2 regions of the Salipaludibacillus agaradhaerens genome follow, and region 1 is predicted to be linked to the other one. Evidence: riboswitches for the same ligand, from Rfam matches in the RefSeq annotation. Region 1 holds a riboswitch; the other holds the start of a gene.
The links. Region 1 has a riboswitch for cobalamin ahead of metE (5-methyltetrahydropteroyltriglutamate--homocysteine S-methyltransferase). Riboswitches for the same ligand answer to the same signal wherever they lie in the genome.

Region 1 (7,191 bases):
GTATATAATTGGCAGAAAGAGCTGGAGAAGTTTGCTCCTGAACTATCCACGGTGGTGATATCAGGCTCTCAACATGAAAGGGAGGACGCTTTAAAGTCAGCTGCTGGTGTGGACATTTGGATTACGTCTTATCCTTTAATTCGTAGAGATATCCATTATTATGACGCTCACCATTTTTCAACGCTCGTATTAGATGAAGCCCAGTATGTGAAAAATCAAGGAACGTTGACATCGAAGGCTGTTCGAATGATTACATCAACTAACAGCTTTGCATTAAGCGGGACACCGATTGAAAATTCACTGGATGAGCTTTATTCCATTTTTTCTATCGTGCAACCGGGGATTTTCAAAAATAAGCAAACGTTTAAAAATTATGAAGAAGATCGTATTGCTCGTAGAATAAAACCGTTTGTTTTAAGGCGGATGAAAAACGATGTTCTCCAAGAGCTTCCTGATAAAATTGAGTCCATTGAATATACCCATTTATCTGAGCAGCAAAAGACGGTCTATCTAGGTCAGCTACATTTATTGAAATCTGAAGCAAGTGAAGTCTTTCAAACCAATACCTTTCAAGAAAATCGGATGAAGTTGTTGGCAGGTTTGACACGGCTGAGACAAATTTGCTGTCATCCAGGGATGTTTTTAGATGATTATACCGGCGGATCTGGAAAGCTGGACCGGCTCCTTGAATACTTGGAAGAAGCAAGAGATGCCGGGAAACGTATCGTGCTTTTTAGCCAGTTTACCCAAATGCTTGCTATTATGAAAAAGCATCTAAATAAAAGTGGTTGGGACTATCATTACTTAGATGGATCAACGCCTTCTAATGAACGAGTTGAGCTAGCAGAGAGGTTTAATCGAGGAGAAAAAGATTTATTTCTCGTGTCATTAAAAGCTGGTGGCACAGGGCTTAACTTGACAGGAGGGGACACGGTCATTCTTTTTGACTCTTGGTGGAACCCTGCTGTAGAGGAACAGGCAGCAGATCGTGTTTACCGATTTGGACAAAAGCGTGTCGTACATGTGACCAAAATGGTTACGACAGGGACGATTGAAGAAAAAATTCATCAATTACAAGAAAAAAAGCGGCATCTACTTGATCGCGTCATTCAGCCTGGAGAAACAATGATGTCATCACTAGGTAAAGAAGATATTGAAGAATTGCTAGGTTTATCTTAAAAAGGGATGGTTATTTTAGTTGATATATGGTAAACTTAACAAGTTGAAAAAATTTCAGAAGGATTCATCCTTTTCTCAGTAGGTTAAAATAGGATAACGCATGCAGCTTGTCCGTTTAAAAAACGTATGAGCTGCATTTTTAAGGTTAAAATAAATACAATCGCTCTGACGGTAAAGTATGAATTAAAAGGAGATAAAAGCATTTGGCACGTTTTAAAGATTTAAACATTGAAGAAACGATTTTGAAATCCATTGAAAAAATGGGGTTTACTGATGCAACCCCTATTCAGGAAAAAGTTATTCCAGCTGCAAAGGATGGCCGCGATGTCATCGGACAAGCTCAAACAGGAACAGGAAAAACAGTAGCTTTTGGGATTCCTTTACTGGAATCGGTCATACCACAGCAACGTCATCCACAAGGTCTTGTATTAGCTCCGACGAGAGAATTGGCTATTCAAGTATCAGAGGAATTGAACAAGCTCGGTCGCGAGAAAGGTGTAAGTTCTCTTGCTATTTATGGCGGTCAGGAGATTTCCAAACAAATCCGAGGACTTAAAAAACGCCCTGAAATCATTGTAGGGACACCAGGACGTTTTATGGATCATATGCGCCGTAAGACGATTCGTCCAGAGTATATCAATACGGTTGTCCTTGATGAAGCGGATGAAATGCTGAGTATGGGATTCATTGAAGATATCGAGACGATTTTAAAAGAAGTCCCTGAAGATAGACGGACGATGCTATTTTCAGCAACGATGCCTGCAAGGCTGAAAAATGTCATAGCATCATTTATGACCGATCCTGTTAACGTAACGGTTAAATCAAAAGAAGTAACTGTTGAGAATATTGAGCAACGCTACGTTGTGGTTAACGAAAAACAAAAATTCGATGCGCTCTGTCATTTACTGGATATTGATCCGCCTGAATTGGCAATCGTCTTCGGACGTACGAAGCGACGAGTTGACGAAGTCGCTGAGTCACTAGGGATTCGTGGTTTTGCGGCTGAAGGCCTCCATGGTGATATGAAGCAAGAGCGTCGTGATGCGGTCATCCGTAAGTTTAAACGAGGCGCTATCGAAATTCTTGTTGCGACAGATGTAGCTGCAAGAGGGCTCGATGTGAATAACGTCTCACACGTGTTTAACTTTGATTTACCACAAGACTCTGAAAGCTATGTCCATCGTATCGGTCGTACAGGACGTGCAGGTAAGAGTGGTATAGCATTTAGTTTTGTCACACCGAAAGAGCGAGATCACTTAAAAGTCATTGAAAAAACAACGAAAAAACCGATGAAGCAACAAGGGGTACCGACATATGAGGAAGCATTAGCAGGTCGCCAAGATAGATCTGTCAATCATTTGCAGAATTCACTTCGAAAAGGAGATTTTGAACATCTTCTCGGAGCAGCAAAATCACTTTTAGAAGAACATGACCCTGAAACACTCGTAGCTGCGGCATTAAAAACGATGACGAAGGAACCGGATCAAACGCCTGTTCATATTACTGGTGAAGCACCTGTTCGTTCTAAACGTCGTAACTCAGGACCACAAGGCGGAAATAAAAGCCAGGGTGGTTATCGAGGTGGGTCACGTCAGAGAAATGACCGTGGACGCCGTGGTGGAAAAGGCCGTGGAACTGGTGGATCTGGCGGATCTGGTGGTTCTGATGCAAAAGTAAAATCTTTGTCTTTCAAAAAGAAAAAGTAACATCTTATTTGAAGGTGTTTATTAGAGTGTGTTAAAGGGGCGATTGTCCTTTTAACACACTCTTTTTTTGATCTTTAAAATGTTTTAGGGGGTCTCGATGTTTCAGCGATGTGATCAATCTCCTCTTTGTGATTTACTAATTAGCCAAAAAAATTGGAATTTTAAAATTAATTTTAATTATTTGTTGATTTATTATCTGAGTATGTTACACTCGTTAATAACTTACCAAACTTCATATGATTCTTATCCAGAGAGGTGGAGGGACTGACCCTATGAGACCTCGGCAACCAGTACGTTCGTACACGGTGCCAATTTCAGAGGAATGCTTAGCATTTCAAAGATGAGAGAGACGTGATCTGCATTTAATACTGCTATCAACCCCTTTTCTCATCTAAATTATTAGTGAGAGAAGGGGTTTTTTACGATGGTATAACGTTCCTCAATGTAATGGTACGATTAGAAACTAGCTTCTGACCTCTCGTTTATTGAGGACGTCCTAAGCCTGTTTTCTTATAAAAACTTCATAGTCGTGAGATAGGTTCATTTAGCGTTTAATACGCTGAATGATTAAAAGGGAATCTGGTGTAAATCCAGAACGGTCCCGCCACTGTAAGTCAAGAGTGAATATGACCAAGTCACTGGAAGTCAATATCTTATTCTGGGAAGACCATATTCATGATGAGAGACGAGTCAGGAGACCTGCCTATTATCACAACACTGTTATCCTACGGGGAAATAGGGAGGTGTTAAATATCTAAGACATGTAATAGGATATTTTTAACCTTTTCAATGGTAAAAATATCCTTTTTAATTTAGGAAGGAACAACTCACTTTTAAAGGAGGAAATGAAGATGGCACTAAAAACAAGTCAATTAGGATATCCACGTATAGGGGAACAACGAGAATGGAAGCGGACGCTTGAAGCTTATTGGAAAGGGGAACGCTCAAAGGAACGATTTTACGAGGAAATGAAACAGATTCGTTTATCTCATTTACAAAAGCAACGTGATGCATATGTTGATTATATACCAGTTGGAGATTTTAGCTTTTATGATCATGTGCTGGATACGGCACTCATGTTTAACGTCATTCCAGAGCGGTTTGCAAAATCACCAGCAGACCCTTTAGATACTTATTTTGCTATGGCAAGAGGTAGTGATGATGGGGAAGCATGCGAAATGACGAAATGGTTTGATACAAATTATCACTACATTGTGCCGGAATTTCATCGAGGCTGGGTACCTAAAGTAACGACCAACTATACCCTTCAAGCATATGAAGAAGCGAAGAAAGAGTTAGGAATTGAAGCCAAGCCTGTGCTTATAGGACCATTTACATTTTTGAAGTTATCAAAGGGTTATACAAACAATGAATTTCCACAGTTGGCAGAAAAATTAGTTCCGTTGTATGAACAAGTCATATCAGAACTGTATCAAGCTGGCGCTTCACTTATCCAATTAGATGAGCCATCACTTGTTACCACATTATCAGAAGGAGATATTGAGCAGCTGAAAGGAATTTACCGTGAATTAGCTGAGAAACTTCCAGAAGTTAGCTTGTTGCTCCAAACGTATTTCGGTTCAATTGATCATTTTGAGCAAATTGTCTCACTTCCTGTTAAAGGGATTGGACTAGATTTTATTCATGATAAAGGTGTGAATTTACAAGCAATTAAAGCTCATGGGTTTCCAGAAGGCAAATTATTAGGCGCTGGTATCATTGATGGCCGTAATATTTGGAAAACAGATGTACGTGATGCGTTGTCTCTCTTAACAGAGCTACAAGAAGTTGTTCCCTCTGAACACTTACTTGTTCAGCCATCGTCGAGTTTATTACATGTGCCAGTTACATTAAAATATGAAACGAAATTAGATCAAGAACTCCTTAACGGTTTGTCGTATGCCGAGGAAAAATTGTATGAATTACACTTGTTAAAAACGATAAGCAATCATCCAACAGATGAAGCGGCGAAACAAACGTTTGAAGAGTATCAACAGTCAGTTGACACGTTTAAGCATGCCCCATTTAGAAAACTAACAGACATTTCAACTGACTCGGACTTGCCTACTGAACGAACGCATACGTATGAAGAGAGAAAAGAATTACAAGAAAAGAAATGGCACCTTCCGTTTTTACCAACGACAACGATTGGGAGTTTCCCCCAGACACGTGATGTGAAGCGAACACGTACTGAATGGCGTCGGGGAGAGCTTGATGATGACACATATGACACTTTCGTTAAGGGGAAAATTGAAAAGTGGATTACGATCCAAGAAGAAGTGGGACTAGACGTGTTTGTACACGGTGAATTCGAACGGAATGATATGGTCGAGTATTTCGGTGAAAAGCTGAATGGCTTTGCCGTAACACAAAATGGCTGGGTGCAATCATACGGCTCCCGTTGTGTAAAACCTCCGGTGGTTTATGGGAATGTGAGCTTTGAAAAACCAATGACGGTGAAAGAGACGAAATTTGCTCAATCATTGACGAAAAAGCCGGTAAAAGGAATGCTCACAGGACCTGTCACCATTTTAAACTGGTCATTCGTTCGCAATGATATACCTAATCGAGACGTCACAAGGCAAATCGCAAAAGCTTTAGTAGAAGAGGTGAAGGCCCTTGAACAAGCAGGGATCGAGATGATTCAAATGGATGAACCGGCGTTGAGAGAAGGATTGCCATTAAAGAAACATGAGCAACAAGCATACTTAGATTGGGCAGTTGAAGCGTTTAGATTGGCAACTGCTCAAGTAAAACCAACGACACAAATTCATACTCATATGTGCTACTGTGAGTTTCATGACATCATTGATTCCATTAAAGCATTAGACGCTGATGTTATTTCTATAGAGACGTCCCGCAGTCACGGTGAACTCATTGAGACATTTAAAACGAATGTCTATGATAAAGGGATCGGTTTAGGTGTTTACGATATTCATAGTCCTCAAATTCCAAATGTTGAGAAGATGTTAAATGTGATTAAACAAGCATTGAATGTTTTACCAGCACAAGCCTTTTGGGTGAACCCAGATTGTGGATTGAAAACGCGAACAGAAGAGCAAACAATTGCAGCGTTGAAAAATATGGTGACAGCTACGAAGAAAGTAAGAGAAGAATGGAAGGTTTCCCAATAAACGAGCTTTCTATGAAACAAACGTTTAGCAACGGATGAGCTTTTTATCCGACGTCCTCACTTATCAAGACTCCCCTACGGCACATCGAGATTCTTTCTCTAGCTTTAGGGGAGTTTATTTATCACAGATAACCGACCGTAAAACTCTCGGCTCAAAATAGGGAGGAGAGATTAACTATATATGCGGGGATAACGGACGCTCATATCCTGATTGACTCAACTATCAATCAGTGGAAGAAGAACGAAAACTCCCACTTTTAAAGGTTCGTTTTATGTCTATCGTCTGGAATCGTCAAAAATAGTTGGTGATTGACGGGGGACCGTGATCCGCTTTTCACATGACCAAATTAAAGAGAAGTTCAGCAAGTGATAGGCCTGAGGGATGAACTAGACAGTGAAAAAGGTGTTTTCTCAGCTAGTCGAAAATAATATGTTGATTCCCCATATGGGATCGTGAGAATGCGCTTTTATCGGTTGGGGGATCAGGTTAAGAACCCGATCTGAGAAATAGGCGGAGAAAATACTCTTAAATAGTCATTGGCAATGGAAATAGCTTAAATAGACGGAGAAATTCCGCCTATTGACTCGGAAAATCTGAAATTGGCTTGTTTTGCTTTGCATAATCGGAAAATTTCCCCCTATATACCCCAATATGAGGTCTTTTCTGCATCTAACCGGAAAATATCCGCTTATTTTACTTTCGCTAATGACCTCATTTTGACAAGACTTCTTATCCACAAGTAAAGAGGAGGTGATTTAGTTTATAAAAAAGGTACGTAAACGAGGTTTTTTATTAATGACAAGCCAGGATGTCACACGTCTTTTTTGTCACTCATGTTATCTCGTTTTAAAGTCCATTAAAGTTATGCAAAGAAAAAGGTCCTTTATAATGGATAAGTCAGGCGATAACCCTTCCAAATCCACCTTTAACCAGTTATCACCTTTTTTCAGCTCTGAACAACTAGAATGATTAAACTGAAAATGATGACATTATTTATGCGTGACTAGTGAGTTTCATAGACATATTTTATATATCATACTCCTCAAGAAATGTGAAGTTATCTAATGATAGGTTCAAGCGATTTAATTGTTTCAGGACTGCCTCTTGTTTTACCTTTCCATCTTCTTGAAATTCTTTTGGGTAGTTTTCTGGAGAACCGACTACCGCACCTT
Region 2 (7,191 bases), 1.1 Mb from region 1:
ACAGAAGGTAGCAGAATTGTCGCAGAGGCTAACTGAAGAAAAAGAGGACGTAGAAAAGCTACACCATTTTTCTATAGAAAATATTTTTTCTACATTGATTGGTAATAAACAAGAAAAACTGCATAAAAGAGAGCAGGAAGTTATCACTGCTAAATTGAATTACCAAGATGCTAATCAAAAGTTACAAGAGTTAAAAAAAGAACATAGTGACTACTCAAACAGGTTAAAAGGGGTCATAAACGCAGGGATAGACTATGAAAACTTGTTTGATAGAAAAGAAAACTTAATCCACGATGAGGGGAGCATATGGAGCGAGGAATTATTTAAGATAACGGAAAAAGAGGCAGACCTTTCTAGTATGTTAGTGGAGTATGAAGAAGCGTTAGCGGCAGGGGATAAAGCTCTTAAAACACTTAAAGAGGCAGCTGTTTCTTTTGATAAAGCTAAAAACTGGTCGACAGTTGATATGATTGGAGGCGGTTTTATCACAACAGCGATCAAGCATAATCATGTAGATGGTGCAAAAGAAAAAATTCATGATGCAGAAGTTCAACTTAGACATTTTAAAGAAGAATTGTTAGACATTCAAAACCAACTAAACATTGAGCTGACAATTGGAGACATGTTAACTTTTGCAGATTATTTCTTTGATGGGCTGATTGTAGATTGGTTAGTGCACGATAAGATTTCTCAAGCTGCAGATCAAATTGAGAAAACAATCAGCTTCGTTGCGGCAACTTTAACTAGCCTTCGCGAAGACAATAAGCGTCATGCAAAAAAATTGCAAGAATTATCTATTAAACGAATAGAGATTATAGAACATGCTTAATTATTAATTTACGATAATTATATTATGTCAACTGAACGAGGAGATATAAAAGATTGATAGCTTTTTTGGAGGGGGATTTTATGCTTGGACATTCATCTGTCGTGTTTGTTTACGGTACGTTACGTGAAGGAGACAGTAATTATCATTATCTAAAAAATTCAGTGAAGCTATTCAACCAAGCGCGGGTAAGGGGCTCGTTATATGACACTGGGAATGGTTATCCAGCTTATATCGAAAAAGGGGAAAAGTGGGTTTATGGAGAACTTTATGCTGTCAGTCCGTGGACCCTGAAACAATTAGATAGATTAGAAGGATATAGTGAAGGGCGACCTGATAATTTATATAATCGCGTAAAGTTACCGATTGAAACAGACATAAGTATTATTGAGGGATGGATCTATACGTTAGATCATCAGCACGAAATATCACTTACTAACGAAATCCATTTCCAAGATTGGAGAGTACATCAATGGTTTAATAACTTTACTGAGGTTAAGTATTTTGCTTACGGTTCATGTATGGACACAGAACGTATTGAAAAAGCAGGTATGTTAACACCTTTTTCTCAGCGAGTCGAGACAGGTAAACTAACAGGGTATAGTATGTGTTATACGCTCCACAGAGAAGATGGGTCTAGAGCAGATATCGTTGAAACAGAAGACCCTTCCTCCTCTGTTGAGGGAATTATCTACACATTACCAAAGGAGGCCATTGACTATTTATTTTCTAGAGAAGGTGTCTTTACTGGCAGTTATCGTGCTACTTTTGTTAAAGTGGAGATAAACGGTGTTCTTCATCAAGATGTCTTAACATTTACCGTCATTAATAAACAAGCTGAGACTTGCCCACCACGTCATTATGGGGAAGAAATCTTGAGAGGGGCAAAAGGAAGATTGTCAGATAACTATTATGAGCAATTACTAACAAAACTGGCATCCTTAGGCTACGATCACATAGATAGAGACGATTAACGGTGTAAGTGATAGAAAGGCCCTCACTGTCTTAAAGAGGGCCTTTCATAACGTAATAGAATAAAAGGCTAAAAAGGCTGCCAATCGATAGTACCTTGCTGATTTTCATAATCGACAGAAACGGTAAAGTCATGTTTTTTATAAAAATGAAGTAAACGCTCGAGATGGTCCCAATCTCTCGGTGAGATATAGCCTGAAATTTTACGCATATTTTGCTCTTCTATATATTGTTTAAAATACGACATACATACAGAGCCAAAGCCTTGATTTTGCTCACCTCTTATATCATCTATTTGAATATGAAAATCTTCTTTGTAAGAAGCGTGAATCGAGAAGTCCCAGGTTCCATTAAATGGCGTTTCACAATCGTGTGCCATAATTTTACATACTTCTCCGTTATCGGAAGCATAAATAATCGTCCACTTTCCTAATTTTGTTTGTTCAATTCCGAGAATCGACCATTTTTTTGCAATCTGTTTCAGGTTTTCTTGCATACGTAATAGTTGGAATTCAAGTTTTTCATACTCGATTTGTAGTGTTTCTTTATTTTTATCCTGCCTCGTAATATAAGATGCAGGGGCAAACATAATAAAACTCCTTTCATCATGCTAAATCTATAAATGACTATGAGTTGGAAGAGGGCATTATAATTTATGAGACTTTACTACATTAATTAAGCAGCCTAACCTTTTAAATACTCACAAGTCCGGTATTTTACTAGAATCAGATAAAATAATCAAGACGTTTTAATAAGAAAAAAAGATTGCATCTTTTAGCAAATAACGTTATGCTAGTAACATCATCATATAGATGGTTCACCGAAAAATAAATCTATATATGGTATATATGATATTAAATTAAGAAAAACAGGTGCTTGTTAATCGAGCTTGAAAGGGAATCCGGTGCAAGTCCGGAACTGTCCCCGCAACTGTAATTTGCTGACGATATGAGAGACCACTGTTGAAGATTATTTTTAAATAGTCTAATATGGGAAGGCTCATAAAGGATGAGGCATAAGTCAGGAGACCTGCCTGTTTTTCTCAAGTTTCTGACCTTCGGGGGGTGAGTGTTTGAAACGGTAGAAGATCCTAGTAGCGATTTGTTAACTATCGTGAACAATGTCGCTTTTAGCTGACGCACTCTGCCGTTTTAACACCTTCCCGACTGGGAGGGTTTTTTTAATGACTAATTTGATTGATGGAAGGATGACAAAAATGACACAAGGGATAGCACAAAAGACAAATGAACATCACGTTAACAACGTCTTGCAAAATCGATTTCCTCATTTAACATGGGAGCCGTATTTAAGACGAATTGAATTGCACAATGACAAAACAGCCCTTATTACTGCAGCGTTAGATCAGCTTACAGCTGAGGAATCCGATTGGACATTCGTTGCGGCAAACTTATATTCTTTGCAGCTTAAAGAGGAAATAGCGAACAATCGAGGTATTCCTGCTTATGAACAATTCGGTTCATTAATTACAAAGCTTGTAAATGATGGTTTTTATCAAAAAGAGCTTCTCAACGTTTACACAACAGAAGATTATGCACTGATGGAAAGCTGGATAGATGAAACTAAAGATCAGCTCTTTACATATATTGGACTCAAAACATTAGCTGATCGTTATCTGGCTCGTTCTCACGATGGCCGTTTACTTGAATTGCCACAAGAGCGATTCATGGTAATTGCTATGAGCCTTATGAAAAACGAAGCTGAAGCTAAGCGACTTGACCTTGTTAAAGAAGCTTACTGGGCCCTGTCTAATCTCTATATGACTGTGGCAACACCGACGTTAGCGAATGCTGGAAAAACACACGGACAGTTGTCAAGTTGTTTTATTGACACAGTCGATGATAGTTTACGAGGTATTTTCGATAGTAATACAGATGCCGCTACAGTGAGTAAAAATGGCGGAGGCTTAGGTATTTATCTAGGTAAAATTAGAGCGAGAGGGTCATCTATTAAAGGGTTTAAAGGAACATCCTCAGGCGTGTTACCATGGATGAAGCAGTTAAACAATACAGCTGTTAGCGTAGATCAATTAGGTCAAAGACAAGGTGCTATTGCGGTTTACTTAGATGTTTGGCATAAAGATATTTTTCCTTTTCTAGACGCTAAATTAAATAATGGTGATGAACGTCAACGAACGCATGATTTGTTCACTGGTGTGTGTCTTCCAGATTTATTTATGGAAAAAGTTGAAGCGCGTGAAGACTGGCATTTGTTTGATCCACATGAAGTTAGAGAAGTTATGGGGTTCTCTCTAGAGGATTTTTATGATGAAGAACAAGGCAAGGGGAGTTTCCGTGAGCATTATGAACAATGTGTAGCGAATGAAGACCTTTCATCAGAGCGTGTTCCTGCCATCGACATTATGAAACGCATTATGATCGCTCAACTTGAAACGGGCACACCTTATATGTTTTATCGGGATACCGTTAATCGGATGAATCCTAACAAACATAAAGGTATGATTTACTCTTCTAATTTGTGTACAGAAATTATGCAAAATATGAGCTCTACTACTGTACAAGAAGAAATTAGTGCTGATGGTGAGATTATTACTAAAAAGCAAGCAGGAGATTACGTGGTGTGTAATTTAAGTTCTATTTCACTGGCTAAAGCAGTAAAGGATGATGTCATTGAAAGGCTTATAAACATACAAGTCCGCATGCTCGATAACGTGATTGAATTGAATACGATTGAAGTTCCACAAGCACAAATAACGAATCAAAAATATCGCGCTATTGGATTAGGCACGTTTGGATGGCATCACTTATTGGCCGACAAAAAAATAGCTTGGGAAACAGAAGAGGCTGTGCAGTATGCTGATGAACTGTACGAAGATATTCATTTTTATACAGTGAAAGCAAGTATGGAACTGGCGAAAGAAAAAGGAGCCTATCCTGCGTTTAAAGGCTCTGACTATGAAACGGGCGAATATTTTACCTCACGGGATTATAAGAGTGACCGTTGGACAAGCTTACAACACGCCGTCAGTGAAAATGGGTTACGGAATGGCTATCTTTTAGCTGTTGCTCCTAATTCAAGTACATCACTTATTGCTGGATCTTCCGCATCAATCGATCCTATTTTTAAGAAGGAATATGCTGAAGAGAAAAAGAATTATAAAATTCCTGTTACAGCACCTGGATTATCTAAAGAAAATACGTGGTATTATAAAGCAGCTCATACGATTGATCAACTTTGGAGCATTAAACAAAATGGAGCTAGGCAAAAACATATTGACCAATCCGTGTCCTTTAATCTATATGTCACGAATAATATCAGGGCTAAAGAATTACTAGAGTTACATGTGAGTGCATGGAAAAACGGTTTAAAAACGACTTACTATGTCAGGTCCACATCAAGTGAACTTGAAGATTGTGAAAGCTGCTCAAGTTAAAGAGAATACTAATAAGGGAGTTATTTGGGGAGGAATAGAGAATGACAAAATTAACAGAAAGAAAATTATATGATGTAACGGCACCTAATGCATCCACTGGGATTATTCTTGGTGAGAGTTCAAACGTATTAAATTGGGATGATGTCAGGTTTTCATGGGCGTATCCGCTATACAAAAATATGCTAGGTAACTTTTGGACACCTTTTGAAATTAATATGAGTTCAGATGTGAAGCAATTTTCCTCATTATCTGAAACAGAAGAAGATGCCTTTAAAAAAATCATGGGATTACTCGCTTTTCTCGACAGCATTCAAACGGATTATGCGATGCATGTATCTAAGTATTTGACAGACTCAAGTCTGAATGCCCTTATGACGGTACTTGCTTTCCAGGAAGTTGTTCATAACCAAAGTTACTCCTATGTGTTGTCAAGTCTCGTTAATAAAGATGAACAAGACCGTATTTTCGAATACTGGAAGCATGACCCTGTTTTAAGAGAAAGAAATGATTTTATTGCAGAGGGTTACGAAGCATTTGTACAAAATCCAACACCTAGAACACTTCTTGAATCAATTGTTTATGATGTGATTTTAGAAGGTCTGAATTTCTATTCTGGATTTAGCTTTTTCTACCATTTAGCACGAAACCAAAAAATGGTTTCTACATCGACGATGATTAACTATATCAATCGAGATGAACAGCTACATGTCTATTTGTTTGCTAACATTTTTAAAGAACTAAGAAACGAATTTCCTGAATTGCAAACACAAGAGGTGGATGAATTCGTACAGCGCACGTTTGTAAAAGCGGCTGAACTTGAAACGAAATGGGCGGAGTATATTATAGGCGATAAAATTCCAGATATACCATTCCAAGATTTAGCAGATTATATTAAATTTATGGCGAATAAACGGGTGAACGAATTGGGGATCGAACGTCCGTTTGAAGGTTACCGATCAAATCCGATGCGTTGGATTAAAGTATATGAAGATATCAACCAAGGAAAAACAGATTTCTTCGAACAAAAATCACGTCAGTATACGAAAGTTTCAGACGATAACGGATTTGACGACTTGTAATCTTTTTTGAGGGGGTATACCGATGAGGGAGTTAATCGAAACATTTGAGGGAATTGAGCAAGTAAGTAGTGAATCATTGAAGGAAAATGCGAATGTGGATGGTCATTCGCCTCTTGGCAAAATGAATACTTTTGCTTCAGAAGTATGTAAGTGGTATACGGATGAGTTTTTATTGTCCGAAAAAGTAAAGGAAGCTTTGGCAGATAATATATTGTATATCCATGATAAAGATTTTTATCCAACTGGAACAACAACTTGCAGCCAAATACCATTGGACAAGCTGTTGAAGAATGGCTTTTATACTGGACACGGCAGAATTCGGCCACCTAAGTCTATTCAAACAGCGTTAGCACTAGCGGCTATTATTCTTCAATCAAATCAAAATAATCAACATGGGGGGCAATCATTTCAAAAGTTTGATTATGACTTAGCCCCTTATGTTAGAAAATCATATGAATCTCATAAACTGCGTCTTACTGAGCTCTATAAAGAGTCATTTACGTCAGAGAAAGAACTGGAGCAAAGGGCATGGGAAGACACCCAGGAAGAGACATTCCAAGCGTGTGAGGCCTTTATCCATAATGCCAATAGTATGCATTCACGTGGTGGTGGTCAGGTACCATTTGTCTCAATAAATTACGGGACGGATACATCACGCGAAGGCCGTTTATTAATTCAAGAATTGTTAAAGGCAACGAAAAAAGGATTAGGCAATGGTGAAACACCCATTTTTCCAATTCAAATATTTAAAGTGAAAGATGGCGTTAATAGTCAAGAGGGTGATCCTAATTATGACTTATTTATTCAAGCGGTAACGACGACCAGTCGCCGTTTATTTCCGAATTTCAGTTTTCTTGATTCCCCATTTAACAGTCAATATGACGATGGGACACCTGAGAGTG

Region 2: it holds a riboswitch for cobalamin, as region 1 does, so the genes downstream of both, BK581_RS02525 (ribonucleoside-diphosphate reductase subunit alpha) here and metE (5-methyltetrahydropteroyltriglutamate--homocysteine S-methyltransferase) in region 1, are expected to answer to the same signal.

The regions. Positions count from the first base shown of each region.
Region 1 covers NZ_KV917378.1:1,602,847-1,610,037, reverse strand. The annotation lists gene BK581_RS07750 (DEAD/DEAH box helicase) at 1-1,179, shown strand, start outside; gene BK581_RS07745 (DEAD/DEAH box helicase) at 1,383-2,885, shown strand; SAM riboswitch class I at 3,126-3,232, shown strand; cobalamin riboswitch at 3,405-3,606, shown strand; gene metE (5-methyltetrahydropteroyltriglutamate--homocysteine S-methyltransferase) at 3,731-6,019, shown strand; gene BK581_RS07735 (hypothetical protein) at 7,046-7,191, opposite strand, start outside.
Region 2 covers NZ_KV917378.1:538,931-546,121, forward strand. The annotation lists gene BK581_RS02510 (AAA family ATPase) at 1-829, shown strand, start outside; gene BK581_RS02515 (gamma-glutamylcyclotransferase) at 910-1,800, shown strand; gene BK581_RS02520 (hypothetical protein) at 1,869-2,387, opposite strand; cobalamin riboswitch at 2,652-2,849, shown strand; gene BK581_RS02525 (ribonucleoside-diphosphate reductase subunit alpha) at 3,015-5,210, shown strand; gene BK581_RS02530 (ribonucleotide-diphosphate reductase subunit beta) at 5,252-6,289, shown strand; gene BK581_RS02535 (anaerobic ribonucleoside triphosphate reductase) at 6,312-7,191, shown strand, end outside.